One region of the Isoptericola maris genome, then DNA from elsewhere that is predicted to be linked to it. Evidence: predicted binding sites of a transcription regulator. Region 1 holds the regulator's gene; the other holds the start of a gene.
The links. The regulator HrcA, encoded in region 1, represses chaperone genes, less so after heat shock. The targets are predictions, from matches to a motif close to TTNGCACTCGNNNNNNNCGAGTGCNAA.

Region 1 (7,015 bases):
TGAACCGGTACTGCCCGTCGGCGAGGTCGTGCGCCACGGTGTCGGCGACCTCGACCACCTCGGCGAGCAAGCCGGGGTCCGCCGCGGCGAGCACGGAGACGTCACCGTGGTGCTCCTTGGGCACGACGAGCACGTGCACAGGAGCCTGCGGGTCGATGTCGCGGAACGCGATCACGCGTTCGGTGGTCTCGACGACGTCGGCTGGCAGCTCGCCCGCGACGATCCTGCAGAACAGGCACTCGGGATCAGTGGTGTCGGTCATACCGTCCACGCTACCGCCACCGGCCCAGACGTTCGCTCAGGAGTGCGACGGCGACGGGTCCGGCCGTCGAGGTGCGCAGCACGTGCGGGCCGAGGCGTGCCGCGGTCGCGCCCGCCGCGACGAGCGACGCGAGCTCGGCCTCACCGATCCCGCCCTCCGGCCCCACGACCACGAGCAGCTCGGGCGCGACGGCCCCGGAGGCCCGCTCGGCGGCCGCGGGCAGCGCGACGTCCGCGAGCGCCGTCGTCGCCTCCTCGTGGAGGACGACGACGGTACCCCCGGCGGCCGCGACCTCACGGGTGCGCGCCGCGAGCTGCTTGGTCGTGACGTGCTCGGACACCGCGGGCAGGTGCGCCCGGCGCGCCTGCTTCACGGCGGAGCGCACGGTCGACTCCCAGCGCGCCCGGGACTTCGCGGCCCGGGCGCCTCGCCAGACGACGACGGACCGGTCCGCCTGCCACGGCACGACGGCGTCGGCCCCGACCTCCACGGCCGCCTCGACCGCGAGCTGGTCGCGGTCGCCCTTGGCGAGCGCCTGGACGAGCGTGAGGACGACGCCGGGTGCCGGCTCGGTGGCACGCTCGGCCACCCGCAGGCGGACGTCGGTACCGTCGACCGACTCGACGACGCCGCGCAACCGGGTCCCGCCGCCGTCGACCACGTCGAGGGTCTCGCCGGGTCCGCGGCGCTGCACGACTCCGGCGTGGCGGCCCTCGTCACCGCCCAGGACGTAGACCTCGCCCGGTGCGACCCTGCTCAGGTCGTCCGCCGAGAGGAAGACGGGCGCGCTCACCTCAGCGGCCGCTCAGCTTGTCCTTGAGGCGGGAGAACACACCCGGGTGCGCCGCGACGAGCCGTGGCTCGGGCCGCTCCTCACCGCGCAGGCCGGCGAGCTGGTGCAGCAGCGCAGACTGCTCCTCGCTCAGCTCCGTGGGCACCTGCACCTCGACGTGGATGTTCAGGTCGCCCCGGCCGTTGCCGTGCAGGTGCCCGACGCCGAGACCCTTGAGGGTGATGATCTGGCCCGGCTGGGTGCCCGGGCGCAGGTCGATCTCCTCGGCACCGTCGAGGGTGTCGAGCTCGAGGACCGTCCCGAGCGCCGCCGCCGTCATGGGCACGGGCAGGGTGCAGTGCAGGTCGTCGCCGCGGCGGACGAAGACGTCGTGCGCCCGCTCGCGGATCTCGACGTACAGGTCGCCGGCGGGACCGCCGCCCGGGCCGACCTCCCCCTGGGACGTCAGCTTGATCCGCGTGCCGGTGTCGACGCCGGCCGGGACGTTGACCGTCAGGCTGCGGCGCGAGCGCACGCGACCGTCGCCGGAGCACTCGGCGCACGGCTCGGGGATGACCGTGCCGAAGCCCTGGCAGGCGGCGCACGGCGCCGTGGTCATGACCTGCCCGAGGAAGGACCGGGCCACGCGCTGGACGTTGCCGCGGCCGTGACACACCTCGCAGGTGCGCACGTCGGTGCCGGGCCGGCAGCCGTTGCCGCCACAGGTGCCGCAGACGACGGCCGTGTCGACCTGGAGCTCACGCTTGGCGCCGAACGTGGCCTCGACGAGGTCGATGTCCATGCGTACCAGCGCGTCCTGGCCGCGGCGCGCGCGCGGTACCGGGCCGGAGGCCTGGCCACCGCCGAAGAACGTCTCGAAGATGTCCTGGAAGCCAAAGCCCTGGCCAAAGCCGCCGCCGGCGCCCCCGCCCGGCGCGGTCGGGTCCACGCCGAGGTCGTACTGCTCGCGCTTCTCGCGGTTCGACAGCACCTCGTACGCGCGGGCGACGTCCTTGAACTTCTCCTCGCCGGCAGCCCCGGCGACGTCCGGGTGCAGCTCGCGAGCGAGCTTGCGGTATGCCTTCTTGATCTGCTCGGGAGAGGCGTCGCGCTCGACGCCCAGGATCTCGTAGTAGTCGGTCACAGTTCTCTCTTCGGTGACGTACGCGGTCTGGTCAGGGTTTCCGCGTGGCTCAGCTCGGCAGCACGCGGGAGAGGTAGCGGGCCACGGCGTGCACCGAGGCGATCGTGCCGGGATAGTCCATGCGGGTCGGGCCGATCGAGCCGAGGGACGCGACGGGGTCGCCGCCCGACCCGTAGTCGGAGACGACGACGGATGCCTCGGTGAGGCCGTCCAGCCGGTTCTCGTGACCGATCCGCACACCGACGCCGTCGCTCGACATCTCGGTGAGCAGCCCCAGCAGGATGACCTGCTCCTCGAGCGCCTCCAGCACAGGGCTCAGCCCTTGCTCGAAGGTCGCCTCGGAGCGGGCGAGGTTCGCCGTGCCCGCGAGCACGATCCGTTCCTCGTTCTCCTGGCCGAGGGTGTCGACCACCAGGTCGGCCACGGCACCGGCGACACCCGCCAGGTCCGGGCCGACGGCCTCCACCACGGCGGCGAACGCCACGGGGAGGTCCGCGAGCCGTTTGCCGGCCGCCGCGGCGTTGAACCGGGCGCGCAGCTCGGCCAGCGTCGCCTCGGCCAGCGGGCTCCCGCCGTCGGAGGTGCCGGGCAGCTCGCAGAAGCGCTGCTCGACCCGGCCCGTGTCCGTGATGACGACGACGAGCAGGCGTCCCTCCCCCACGGGGACGATCTCGAGGTGGCGCAGGCCCGACCGCCGCAGCGACGGGTACTGCACCACGGCGACCTGCCCGGTGAGCTGGGCGATCAGCCGCCCGGCCCGCACGAGGACGTCGTCGAGGTCGACGGCCTCGGACAGGAACGTCTCGATGGCGCGCTTCTGCGGGATCGTCAGGGGCCGCACCTCGGCGAGGCGGTCGACGAAGAGCCGGTAGCCGGCGTCGGTGGGCACGCGCCCGGCCGACGTGTGCGGCTGGGCGATGTAGCCCTCCTCCTCGAGCGCCGCCATGTCGTTGCGGATCGTGGCGGGCGAGACACCCAGGCGGTGGCGCTCCGTCAGCACGCGCGAGCCCACGGGCTCCCGCGTCGTGACGTAGTCCTCCACGATGGCGCGCAGCACCTCGAGACGACGTTCCTCGCTCACTCTCCTGCGCCTCCCTCCGCCGAGCACCCTGGCGTTCGTGCGTGGCCGTACCTTTAGCACTCTCGATCGTTGAGTGCCATCCTACGCGTCCCGACGGACAGAACCACGAGTGCCGCCCACCGGCCCGGTGAGGTACCTCAGACCGCTCGAGGGCCTTGCGGTGCGCCGAGAACCGGGCACCTGCCCGATCCACGCGCCTGCCTCACCCGTCGAGGCTGGTCGATGACGGGTCACCCGGCCCGGCACGACAGTCACGGAGGCGATCATGCACCCGATCGAGCACCACACCCTCTACCGCCGCCAGGAGTCCGAGCTCGCCCGACGTGCCGAGCAGGTGCGTCAGGCACGCGAGCGCCGCACCGCAGAGCCGGAGCGCGCCACGGGGCGACGGAAGCCTCGGGCGGACCGTCACCGCCTCACGCTGCTGTGGCGCCGCACGGCGTGAGCACCACCGTGCCCCCCGGTCCGGGGCGACCACGCCGCCACCTGGCACGATGACCAGGTGAGCCTCGAACCCTCTCCGCTGGTGGGCCGCGCCGACCAGCTCGGCACGCTGCGCGGCACCCTGTCGTCGGCCCGGCACGGCCAGGGCGACACGGTGCTGCTGTCGGGCGAGGCGGGGATCGGCAAGACCCGCCTGGTCACCGAGCTGCTCGCCGCCGTCGGCGACGACGTCCTCGTCGTGCGCGGACAGTGCGCCGACTCGGGCTCCGGCCCGGTCCCCTACGCGGGCGTCGAAGGCGTGCTGCGCGAGGTCGTCGCCGCCCTGGGGCCCGCCGACGCCCTCGCCGCCGCCGGCCCGGCCGCGGACGCGCTCGGCGCCGTCCTGCCCGGGCTCGTCGACGTCCGCCCCGACGTCGGCACCGGGCGCGCACCCGACGTGCTGGCCGACCTCCTCACGACGCTCGCCACCGAGCGGCCGGTCCTCGTCGTCGTCGAGGACCTGCACTGGTCCGACGACGTCACCCGCGCCGTCGTGTCCCGCCTGGCCCGCGCGGCACGCACCACCGCCCTGTGCCTGGTGGCCACCTACCGCAGCGACGACGTCGGCCGCCGGCACCCGCTGCGCACCACCCTCGCCGAGCTGGACCGGGCGCGGCTCGTCACCCGGGTCGAGGTCCCGCGCCTCGGTGCGGCCGAGGTCGCCGAGCTCGCCCGGACGGTGCCCGACGGCGGCAGCCCCGTCGCGCTCGACACCACCGCCCTGGCGGATCTCGTCGAACGCTCCGAGGGTGTGCCCTTCTACGTCGAGGAGCTCGCCCGCTGCCTCGACGCGGAGATGCCGACCTCCCTGCGCGACGTGCTGCTGCTGCGCTACTCCCAGCTCTCGGCCGGGGCGCAGGAGTTCTGCCGACTCGTCGCGGCCGCCGGCGCACGGGCCACCCACGACGTCCTCGCCGGCGTGCTGGGCGACGACGCGCTCGCCGCCGCCGAGCCTGCCGCACGCGAGGCCGTGGACGCCCTCGTGCTGCTCGCCGAGCCGGACGGCTACCGGTTCCGCCACGCGCTCATGCAGGAGGCCGTCGACGCGGAGCTCCTGCCGACCGAGCGCCGTCGCCTGCACACCGGGTACGCGCAGACGCTCGCGAGCGGCCCCCGGACCGTGCCTCGGCTCGCCGAGATCGCGGACCACTGGTGGCGGGCCCGGGTCCCCGGCAAGGCGCTCGCCGCCGCGGTCACCGCCCACGCGGCCGCCGGGCACGACGCCGCGGTCTCCACGGCGGCGGCACTCGGCGAACGAGCCCTGGAGCTCTGGGAGCTCGTCGAGGACGCCGAGGCCGTCACCGGCACCACCCACCACGAACTGCTGCTGCGGGTCGCCGACACGCAGCAGCTCGCGACCCGTGCCGACCGCGCACTGACGCTCGGCCGTCAGGCGCTCGTCGAGTGGCCGGCCCGCGACCCTGGCGGACGTGCACAGGCCCTCGGCCAGGTGGCCCTGTACTCGCTGCGCACCGGCGACCCCGCCGGCCAGGACCTGCTGTCCGAGGCGCTCGAGATCGCCCCTGCCGACGACGCGGACACCCGGCTGTGGCTGCTGCGCGCGCAGGCACGCACCGCGATGCTCGCCGGCCGGGCCGACGAGGCGATCGACGCCGCGACGCGCGGTCTCGAGGTGGCGACGGCGTCGGGCGACGCGGTCACCGCGTCGATCCTGCACAACACCCGCGCCGTGGCCCGGATCAACACCGGCGACCTGGTCGCGGTCGACGAGCTCGTGGCGGCCCGCGACCTGGCCGGGGACGACTGGCACGCCGTCAGTCGGTACTTCACGAACGGTTCGGACGCCTTCATCCAGCTCGGCCGGTACGCCGACGCGCTCCGGCTCGCGGCGGAGGGCGCCGACCGTGCCCGCCGCAGAGGTGCGGGCATGGTCAGCCGCACCATGCTCGAGGGGAACGTGGCCGAGGCCCTCGTCATGATGGGCCGGTGGAGCGAGGCCGACGCCTGGTACGAGCAGGCCACGACCCAGGTCGAGCCCAGCACGTTCGCCGTGTACCTCGCCGAACGGTGGACGTGGCTGACCCTGTGGCGCGGTGACGTCGACGGGGCGTTGGCGATGGCCCCCCGCCACCGTCCGGTGTGGATGCGCCACGAGCGCATCGAGACGCAGGTCCGCTACCGGATCCGCACCACGCTGGCCGAGCTGGCCCTCGTGCGCGACGACCTCGACGACGCACTGGACCTCGTCGGCATCGTCACCGACCACCACGATGGCGCCATCCCGTACGCCCTCTCGTTGCTCGGGGTGGCCGGACGAGTGCTGGCCCGCGCCCGCGACGAGGGCCGGGACGTCGACGTCGTGCCCTATCGCGACGCACTGGAGCGGTGCGCCGTGTGGCCCACCCACCCGGTGTGGGAGGCGGTGTTCGACGCCGAGCTCGGCGAGGGGCCCTGGTCGGCCGTCGCTGACCTCGGCCCCGACGACGGCGCGCCGGCTCATCTACGGCCCTACGCCCTGTGGCGCGACGGCCGCGCACGGCTCGACGGCGGCGACACGGCGGGGGCCCGCGGCCTCCTGACCGCCGCCGTCGAGGCGGCCGAGGCGATCGGTGCAGGCTACGTGCGGGACCGGGCCCTCGCCCTGCTCGACGACGCAGGGCCCGCCGTCCCTCGACGTGCGCCGCGTCAGGGCTCCCGGTCCGGCCTCGGCGGCCTGACCGACCGCGAGCGCCAGGTGCTCGGCCTCGTCGCGGAAGGGCTGACCAACGGCGAGATCGCCGAGCGGCTGTACATCTCGCGCAAGACGGCGTCGGTGCACGTCTCGGCGATCCTGCGCAAGCTCGGTGTCGCCTCCCGCACGGAGGCGGCCGTCGTCGCCCGCACCGACTCTCACAGGGACTCGCACACCGCGAAGTAGGGCCGCCTGCCGTCCAGGAGTGCCCGCGGGCCACTTCGCCACCACCGGAGGCACTACTTGACGGTGACGGGGTGTCGGTCACCGCCGCGGCCGCGACCGCTGCCTAGGCTCGCCTGCGTGCACGACCGCTACGGATCCGACGTCCTCGCCACCGCCTCGACCCGCGTGGCGGGCACCCCCGACGGGTCGGCGCACCATCGCCGACGACCCGCGTCACGACCCCAGGCAGCCGAGCCCGGCCTGGTGGTCGAGGAGGTGCAGACCGGCTGGGTGGGCGCCGTCGTCCGCGTGGAGAAGTCCGGCGGGATGCACCTGGTGGTGCTCGAGGACCGGCGCGGCAAGACCCGCTCGTTCCCCCTGGGGCCGGGATTCTGGGTCGACGGGCAGCCGGTCGA
Region 2 (7,015 bases), on a different contig from region 1:
TCAGTGCCGGAAATCGCGCCCACAACCTCGGGTGATCAGGCGAGGGCGCCCACGACCGGGCACGGAACGGCCGGGTCGAGCCGCTGCGCCGCGAGGACGTCCCCGAGCGCCGTCCGCATCCTGCGCAGGGAACCCGAGCTCCTGCCCACGCCGCAGGAACCGGAGACGCCGGACGTCCTCTTCCGTCGGCCGCCAGAGCCGCACGAGCGCCCACACCGTCACCAGGCCGCCCACGAGACTGGCGAACAGCACGACGTAGACGTTCGACGGGTCCGGTGCGACGCCGTCGAGCCCCAGACCGGTATGGGCCCAGGCGAGCCCGGTCAGGACGAGGGCGGCCGTCCAGGGCAGCGCGAGCGGGGCCGTGACGAGCAGGTCGTAGGGGGCGGAGAGCCGCACGATGCGCAGTGCGCCGGTTCGGGTCATGCGCTCACCCTCACCCCTGCACCCCGGTGCAGGGTCAAGCGTTGTGGGCGCGATTTCTGGGCCGTAAATACTGATATCTCGGGCATAACGGGCCAGAAATCGCGCCCACAACACAGGGCTACAGCGACGGACGGCGGCCGGTCGGCCCGGGAGCGAACTCCCCGGACGACCGGCCGCCGTCGTGCATGGCGCGGGCTACCGCACCGAGCGAGCGTGGGTCAGAAGCCCATGCCGCCCATGTCGCCCATGCCGCCACCGTCGCCACCGGAGGCACCGGCGGGCTCCGGCTTGTCAGCCACGACGGCCTCGGTGGTGAGGAACAGCGCGGCGATCGACGCGGCGTTCTGCAGCGCGGAACGCGTCACCTTGACCGGGTCGTTGACGCCCGCGGCCAGCAGGTCCTCGTACTCACCGGTCGCGGCGTTGAGGCCGTGACCCGGGGTGAGACCGCGGACCTTCTCCGCCACGACGCCGCCCTCGAGGCCGGCGTTGATGGCGATCTGCTTCAGCGGGGCCGAGATCGCTGCGTTGACGATCTGCGCACCGGTCGCCTCGTCACCCTCGAGCTCGAGCTTGGCGAACGCGGCGGCACCGGCCTGCAGGAGCGCGACGCCACCACCGGCGACGATGCCCTCCTCGACGGCGGCCTTGGCGTTGCGCACGGCGTCCTCGATGCGGTGCTTGCGCTCCTTGAGCTCCACCTCGGTGGCCGCACCGGCCTTGATGACGGCGACGCCGCCGGCCAGCTTGGCGAGGCGCTCCTGCAGCTTCTCGCGGTCGTAGTCCGAGTCCGACTTCTCGATCTCGGAACGGATCTGCTGCACGCGACCGGCGATGAGGTCGGCGTCGCCGGTGCCCTCGACGATCGTGGTCTCGTCCTTGGTGACGACGACCTTGCGGGCCTGGCCGAGCTCCTCGAGCGTGGCGTTCTCCAGCTTGAGGCCGACGGTCTCGGTGATGACCTGGCCACCGGTGAGCACCGCGATGTCCTGCAGCATGGCCTTGCGGCGGTCGCCGAAGCCCGGGGCCTTGACGGCGACGGACTTGAAGGTGCCGCGGATCTTGTTCAGCACCAGGGTCGCCAGGGCCTCGCCCTCGACGTCCTCGGCGATGATCAGCAGCGAACGACCGGACTTCATGACCTGGTCGAGCAGCGGCAGCATGTCCTTGACGTTCGAGATCTTCGACTCGACGATCAGGACGTACGGGTCCTCGAGGACCGCCTCCTGGCGCTCCGGGTCCGTCTCGAAGTAGCGGGCGAGGAAGCCCTTGTCGAAGCGCATGCCCTCGGTGAGCTCGAGCTCGAGGCCGAAGGTGTTCGACTCCTCGACGGTGATGACGCCTTCCTTGCCCACCTTGTCGAGGGCCTCGGCGATGAGCTCGCCGATGGCGAGGTCGCCGGCGGAGATCGCGGCCGTGGCAGCGATCTGCTCCTTCGTCTCGACGTCGACCGACGCATTGAGCAGCTGCTCGGTGACCGCCTCGACAGCCTTCTCGATGCCGCGCTTGACGGCGATCGGGTTGGCGCCGGCCGCGACGACGCGCAGACCCTCGCGGACGAGCGCCTGGGCGAGCACGGTCGCGGTGGTGGTGCCGTCACCCGCGACGTCGTCGGTCTTCTTGGCGACCTCCTTGACGAGCTCGGCGCCGATCTTCTCGAACGCGTCCTCGAGCTCGATCTCCTTGGCGATGGAGACACCGTCGTTGGTGATCGTGGGGGCGCCCCACTTCTTGTCCAGGACGACGTTGCGGCCCTTGGGGCCGAGCGTGACCTTCACGGTGTCGGCGAGCTGGTTGAGCCCGCGCTCCATGCTCCGACGAGCTTCCTCGTCGAACGCGATGATCTTGGCCATGGGGACTGATCCTCCGCTGTGGCTGGTGGATGGTCGGCCGGTGCCCGCGACGGACGACGCGCCCCCGCACCGTTCACATCACGGGCGTGGGCGTGCCTCACCTTTCGACCAAGGTTGTCGACCCCGGCTGTCACTCGACAGCCGAGAGTGCTAACCCATTATTGGCACTCTCCTGTCGAGAGTGCAAGACGTTCGCCGTCGGCGCACAACCGCGCCCGACGGCGGCACCCCGGACACGACGAAGGCCGGCGCCCCCGACGCATCGATGCGCCGTCGGGCGCCGGCCCTCGCCGACGCGGTCTGTCTAGATCAGCACGATCAGAGCGGGCGGACCTGCTCCGCCTGCGGGCCCTTCTGGCCCTGGCCGACCTCGAACTCCACCTGCTGACCCTCGTCGAGGGTGCGGTACCCGTCTGCCTGGATCGAGCTGAAGTGGACGAACAGGTCCTGTCCGCCGTCAGCCGGCGTGACGAAGCCGTACCCCTTCTCGGCGTTGAACCACTTGACGGTGCCCTGGGCCATCTACTTCTCCTCATCGTTCTGGCACACGGGGCCGACGCCCCGCAGTGAACAGGAGACTAGTGGCGGAGGTCACTCGAAGGGAAGCATCCGAATCCAGGGTGTCGCGATCTTCGCGGACCGCGCCCGGGTCAGCTGACCGGCTCTACCCGCACGTGCGTGACCAGCGAGATCACTCAGCGATGTCGAGGGCTTCCTTGATGACGACCACGACGTCGCCGCTCGCAAGTGGCTGCTGCGACGTCTGTTCCGCCGGGATCCCCATGATCGCTGCGACGGCTGCTGCCGTCTCCGCACGGCCTTCGGCGTACCAGACCACGTTGGTCGTCTGGCCAGAGTCACCGTCGTAGTTGTTCGCTTCCGTGTTGGTGAAGCCGTACGACGAAAGGGCGTCGGATCCCCGTCCGGCCTCGCCGCTCACGCCGCTGTCGTCGTTCAGCACCCGGACCAAGGCGCTGGTGTCGCCCTCAGCGATCAGCGCGTCGATGTCCACCGCATCGTCCGTCACCTCGTCGCTCGGCTCCTCGGACGGCTCCTCGGTCTCGTCGCCCTCGCCCTCGTCACCCTCGGACCCCTCGTCGCCCGAGCCGTCGGTCGGCTCCTCGCCGGAGCCCTCGCCCTCAGAGCCCTCGCCGCCCTCGGAGTCCTCCGGCGCTGCCGACTGCTCGGAGGCCGCCGGCGGGTTCTCCGTCGGCGTGTCGCCGCCGTCGGACAGGAAGGAGATGACGCCGATCCCCAGACCGGCGAAGACCACCGCGACGAGCAGGAACGGCCAGACCGAGCTCCACCCGCTCCGGGGCTCGCGGTGGACTCCCACCGGCGCTCCCTCGGGACCGCGGACGTCGAACTCGTCGGGCGGGTACGGGTACTGGCTCTTTGTCACGCCGGACAGGGTAGCGGTTCCCCGCCCCGGGACCTACAGCCGTTGTTCAGCATCGCGCCACCGCAGGTCAGCCGTTCGTCCCGTCGAGTCGCCGGGCGGTGCGCGCCCGCTGGCGGGTGGCCCGCATCCGGCGCAGCCGCTTCACGAGCATCGGGTCGTGCTCGAGCGCGGCCGGGGTGTCGATCAGGGCGTTGAGCACCTGGTAGTACCGCGTGGCCGACATGTCGAAGAGCTCGCGCACGGCCTGCTCCTTCGATCCGGCGTACTTCCACCACTGCTTCTCGAAGGCGAGGATCTCGCGATCCCGGTCGGTCAGCGCACCGGGTTCGGTGACCGACGACGGGGCCTCCGTCGTGGTGTCGATGTCCTGGACCAGCATCTCGCTCATAGCGGCCAGTATGGGGCACCTCGGACGCCGTCCCGGGCATCCTGGGCCGCGCGTCGCGAGTGCGCTAGCGTCTCGTGCGTGGACTCCCCGACGACGACGCGACCCGCCCTGGACACCGTGATGGCAGCCGACTGGGCTGCCGCACTCGCCGACGTCGAGCCCCAGGTCCACGCGATGGGGGACTTCCTGCGCGCCGAGGTCGCGGCCGGGCGCACCTACCTGCCGGCGCCGGGCGACGTCTTCGCCGCGTTCCGCCGTCCGCTCGCGGACGTCCGGGTGCTGGTGGTGGGGCAGGACCCGTACCCGACGCCCGGCCACCCCATGGGCCTGTCGTTCTCGGTCCAGCCGCACGTCCGGCCGGTCCCCAAGTCTCTGGCGAACATCTACACGGAGCTGGCGGACGACGTCGGCGCTCCCCCGCCGTCGTCGGGCGACCTGAGCCCGTGGGCCGACCAGGGCGTGATGATGCTGAACCGGGTGCTCACGGTGCGGCCGGGGGAACCGGCGTCGCACCGCGGCAAGGGCTGGGAGCAGGTCACCGAGGCCGCGATCAAGACGCTGGTGGCGCGGGGCGGGCCGCTGGTCGCGATCCTGTGGGGTCGTGACGCCGCGTCGCTCAAGCCGTGGCTGGGCGCCACGCCCACGGTGGAGTCCGCGCACCCGAGCCCGCTGGCGGCCTACCGCGGGTTCTTCGGGTCCAAGCCGTTCTCGCGCGTCAACGCGCTGCTGGAGCAGCAGGGGGCCGCACCCGTGGACTGGCGTCTGCCCTGAGCGACGGGTGCAAGATGGGGGACGTGAACTCGCCCTCCTCCACCCCGCGCTGGTCCCGCTACGTCGCGATCGGCGACTCGTTCTCCGAAGGCCTGTGGGACCCGTACCCGCACGCGGACGGCACGCCCGTGGCGGCCGGTACCGCGTCCGACGGCGTCCTGCGCGGCTGGGCGGACCGGCTCGCCGACCATCTGGCCGAGCGCCGCGGTGATGCCCCGTTCGAGTACGGCAATCTCGCGATCAGAGGGCGCAAGCTCCGCCAGATCATCGCCGAGCAGGTCCCTCGAGCGCTGGCCATGGAGCCGGACCTGGTGTCGCTGGTCGGTGGCGGCAACGACATCCTGCGTCCGCAGGCGGACGTGCACGGGCTCTCGGGGGCGCTCGAGCAGGCGGTCGCCGAGATCCGCTCGACGGGGGCCGACGTCCTGCTCGGGACCGGCTTCCGCACCGGCGGCGCGCTGAACTGGATGCAGGGCCGCGTCGGCATCTACAACGCGAACATCTGGTCGATCGCGCAGCGCCACGGGGCGTTCGTGCTGGACACCTGGGGCCTGCGTGGCCTGATGGACTGGCGCATGTGGTCCGACGACCGCATCCACCTCACCGACGAGGGGCACCGCCGCGTGTCGAACGCCGCGCTCGTGGGCCTGGGGCTCGAGCCGGACGACCCGGCGTTCGACGTCCCGCTGGACGTCGCGCCCCCGGTGCGGTTCTACCGGAAGCTGCAGGCGGACGCGCAGTGGGCGCGGGTGCACGTGGCCCCCTGGGTCCGACGGCGGATCACCGGCACGTCGAGCGGTGACGGCCGGCTGGCCAAGTGGGCCGAACCGTCGATCTGGCCGCCGTCCGAGCGCTGACCACAGTGTTGTGGGCGCGATTTCTGGGCTGGATATCGGCCCGAAAGGGACGAATCGGGCCAGAAATCGCGCCCACAACAGAACGGTGGAGCCGCCTGTCGGATTCGAACCGACGACCTTCCGTTTACAAGACGGGAGCTCTACCAGCTGAGCTAAGGCGGCGGGAGCGGGGACCAGCCTACCGCGCGGCGGTCGGCCGGCCCCCGCGAGAGGGTCAGCCCTCCGCGGCCTCCTCCTCGGCCGGCTCCTCCTCGGCCGCGGGCTCGCCGCCCTGCACGGCCGTCAGCAGGCCACCGGGCTGGCTCCAGCCCTCGAAGCGCTCACCGTCGACCAGGATCGTCGGCGTACCGAAGCCTCCGTTGGCGTTCATCAGCGACTCGTCGGCGGTCGCATCGTTCGTCAGCGAGTACACGTACTGGCCGAAGGTCGCGCGGGCGGTGCCGTCGGCGATGCCCGCGGCGACGTCCGCCGGTGCGCCGGCGCCCTCCGCCAGGTCGGCGATCGCCTCGTCGTCGAGGCCGGGGGTGCCCTCCTCCGGCTGGTTCGCGAACAGCGCCTCGTTGAAGGCGAAGAACGCCTCCGGCGCGCGGTCGGCCACCCAGTAGGCCGCCGAGGCCGCGCGGGTGGAGTACTCGGTGTTGTTGGAGGCCCGGTCCAGGATCGACACGGGGTGGAAGACGACGGTGGCGTCGCCGGACGTGACCATCGTCTCGACGTCGGCGCCGTTGACCTGCTCGAACTGGCCGCAGACCGGGCACATGTAGTCGAGGTACTCGTCGACCACGGGTGCACCCTCGTTCTCGGTGCCGGCGACCAGGTCGGCACCCACGGGGATGCCGCCCGACTCGAGCGCCGTGGACGGCACGTCGGTGACCTCGGCCAGCGGGATGTCCTCGACGTTCTTCTTGGCGCCCTCGTTGATGAGGATGAACGCCGCCACGGCGACCAGTGCGGCGATCGCGAGGCCGAGGCCACCGAAGACCAGGATCCGGTTGCGCCGGTCGCGCTGCACCTGCTTCTGCTGCCGCGCGAGCGCTTCCTGGCGCGCCTCCTCGCGGAGCTGGGCCTTGTTCTTGTTCGACATCTCGGTACAGGTCCTTCGGGTCGTCGTGGGTTCCGGGCGGCAGATCCGCGCGTCAGCCTACCTGCGGCCGGACGTCGGCCCGCGAGAACCTAGCGCGAGGACCTGGGAGACACCTGGGAGGCCGTCAGAAGAACGACGGCGGGCCGTCCATGGGCCACCACTCGACCGGGTGCGAGAGCTGTGCGTACAGGATCCACGACCCGACCAGGCACACCGCCACGACGACGGCCGCGC

Region 2: the regulator HrcA is predicted to act here: its motif matches at 2,441-2,467, upstream of groL (chaperonin GroEL).

The regions. Positions count from the first base shown of each region.
Region 1 is NZ_JBLUNY010000001.1:645,020-652,034, forward strand. It holds gene ACH5HR_RS03255 (HIT domain-containing protein) at 1-262, opposite strand, end outside; gene ACH5HR_RS03260 (16S rRNA (uracil(1498)-N(3))-methyltransferase) at 273-1,055, opposite strand; gene dnaJ (molecular chaperone DnaJ) at 1,057-2,178, opposite strand; gene hrcA (heat-inducible transcriptional repressor HrcA) at 2,228-3,259, opposite strand; gene ACH5HR_RS03275 (hypothetical protein) at 3,525-3,704, shown strand; gene ACH5HR_RS03280 (helix-turn-helix transcriptional regulator) at 3,762-6,620, shown strand; gene ACH5HR_RS03285 (DUF3097 domain-containing protein) at 6,738-7,015, shown strand, end outside.
Region 2 is NZ_JBLUNY010000008.1:139,748-146,762, reverse strand. It holds gene ACH5HR_RS12930 (hypothetical protein) at 1-426, opposite strand; gene groL (chaperonin GroEL) at 645-2,279, opposite strand; gene cspE (transcription antiterminator/RNA stability regulator CspE) at 2,598-2,801, opposite strand; gene ACH5HR_RS12915 (LytR C-terminal domain-containing protein) at 2,971-3,681, opposite strand; gene ACH5HR_RS12910 (DUF3263 domain-containing protein) at 3,749-4,060, opposite strand; gene ACH5HR_RS12905 (uracil-DNA glycosylase) at 4,148-4,840, shown strand; gene ACH5HR_RS12900 (SGNH/GDSL hydrolase family protein) at 4,855-5,697, shown strand; tRNA gene ACH5HR_RS12895 (tRNA-Thr) at 5,784-5,859, opposite strand; gene ACH5HR_RS12890 (DsbA family protein) at 5,912-6,781, opposite strand; gene ACH5HR_RS12885 (serine/threonine-protein kinase) at 6,906-7,015, opposite strand, start outside.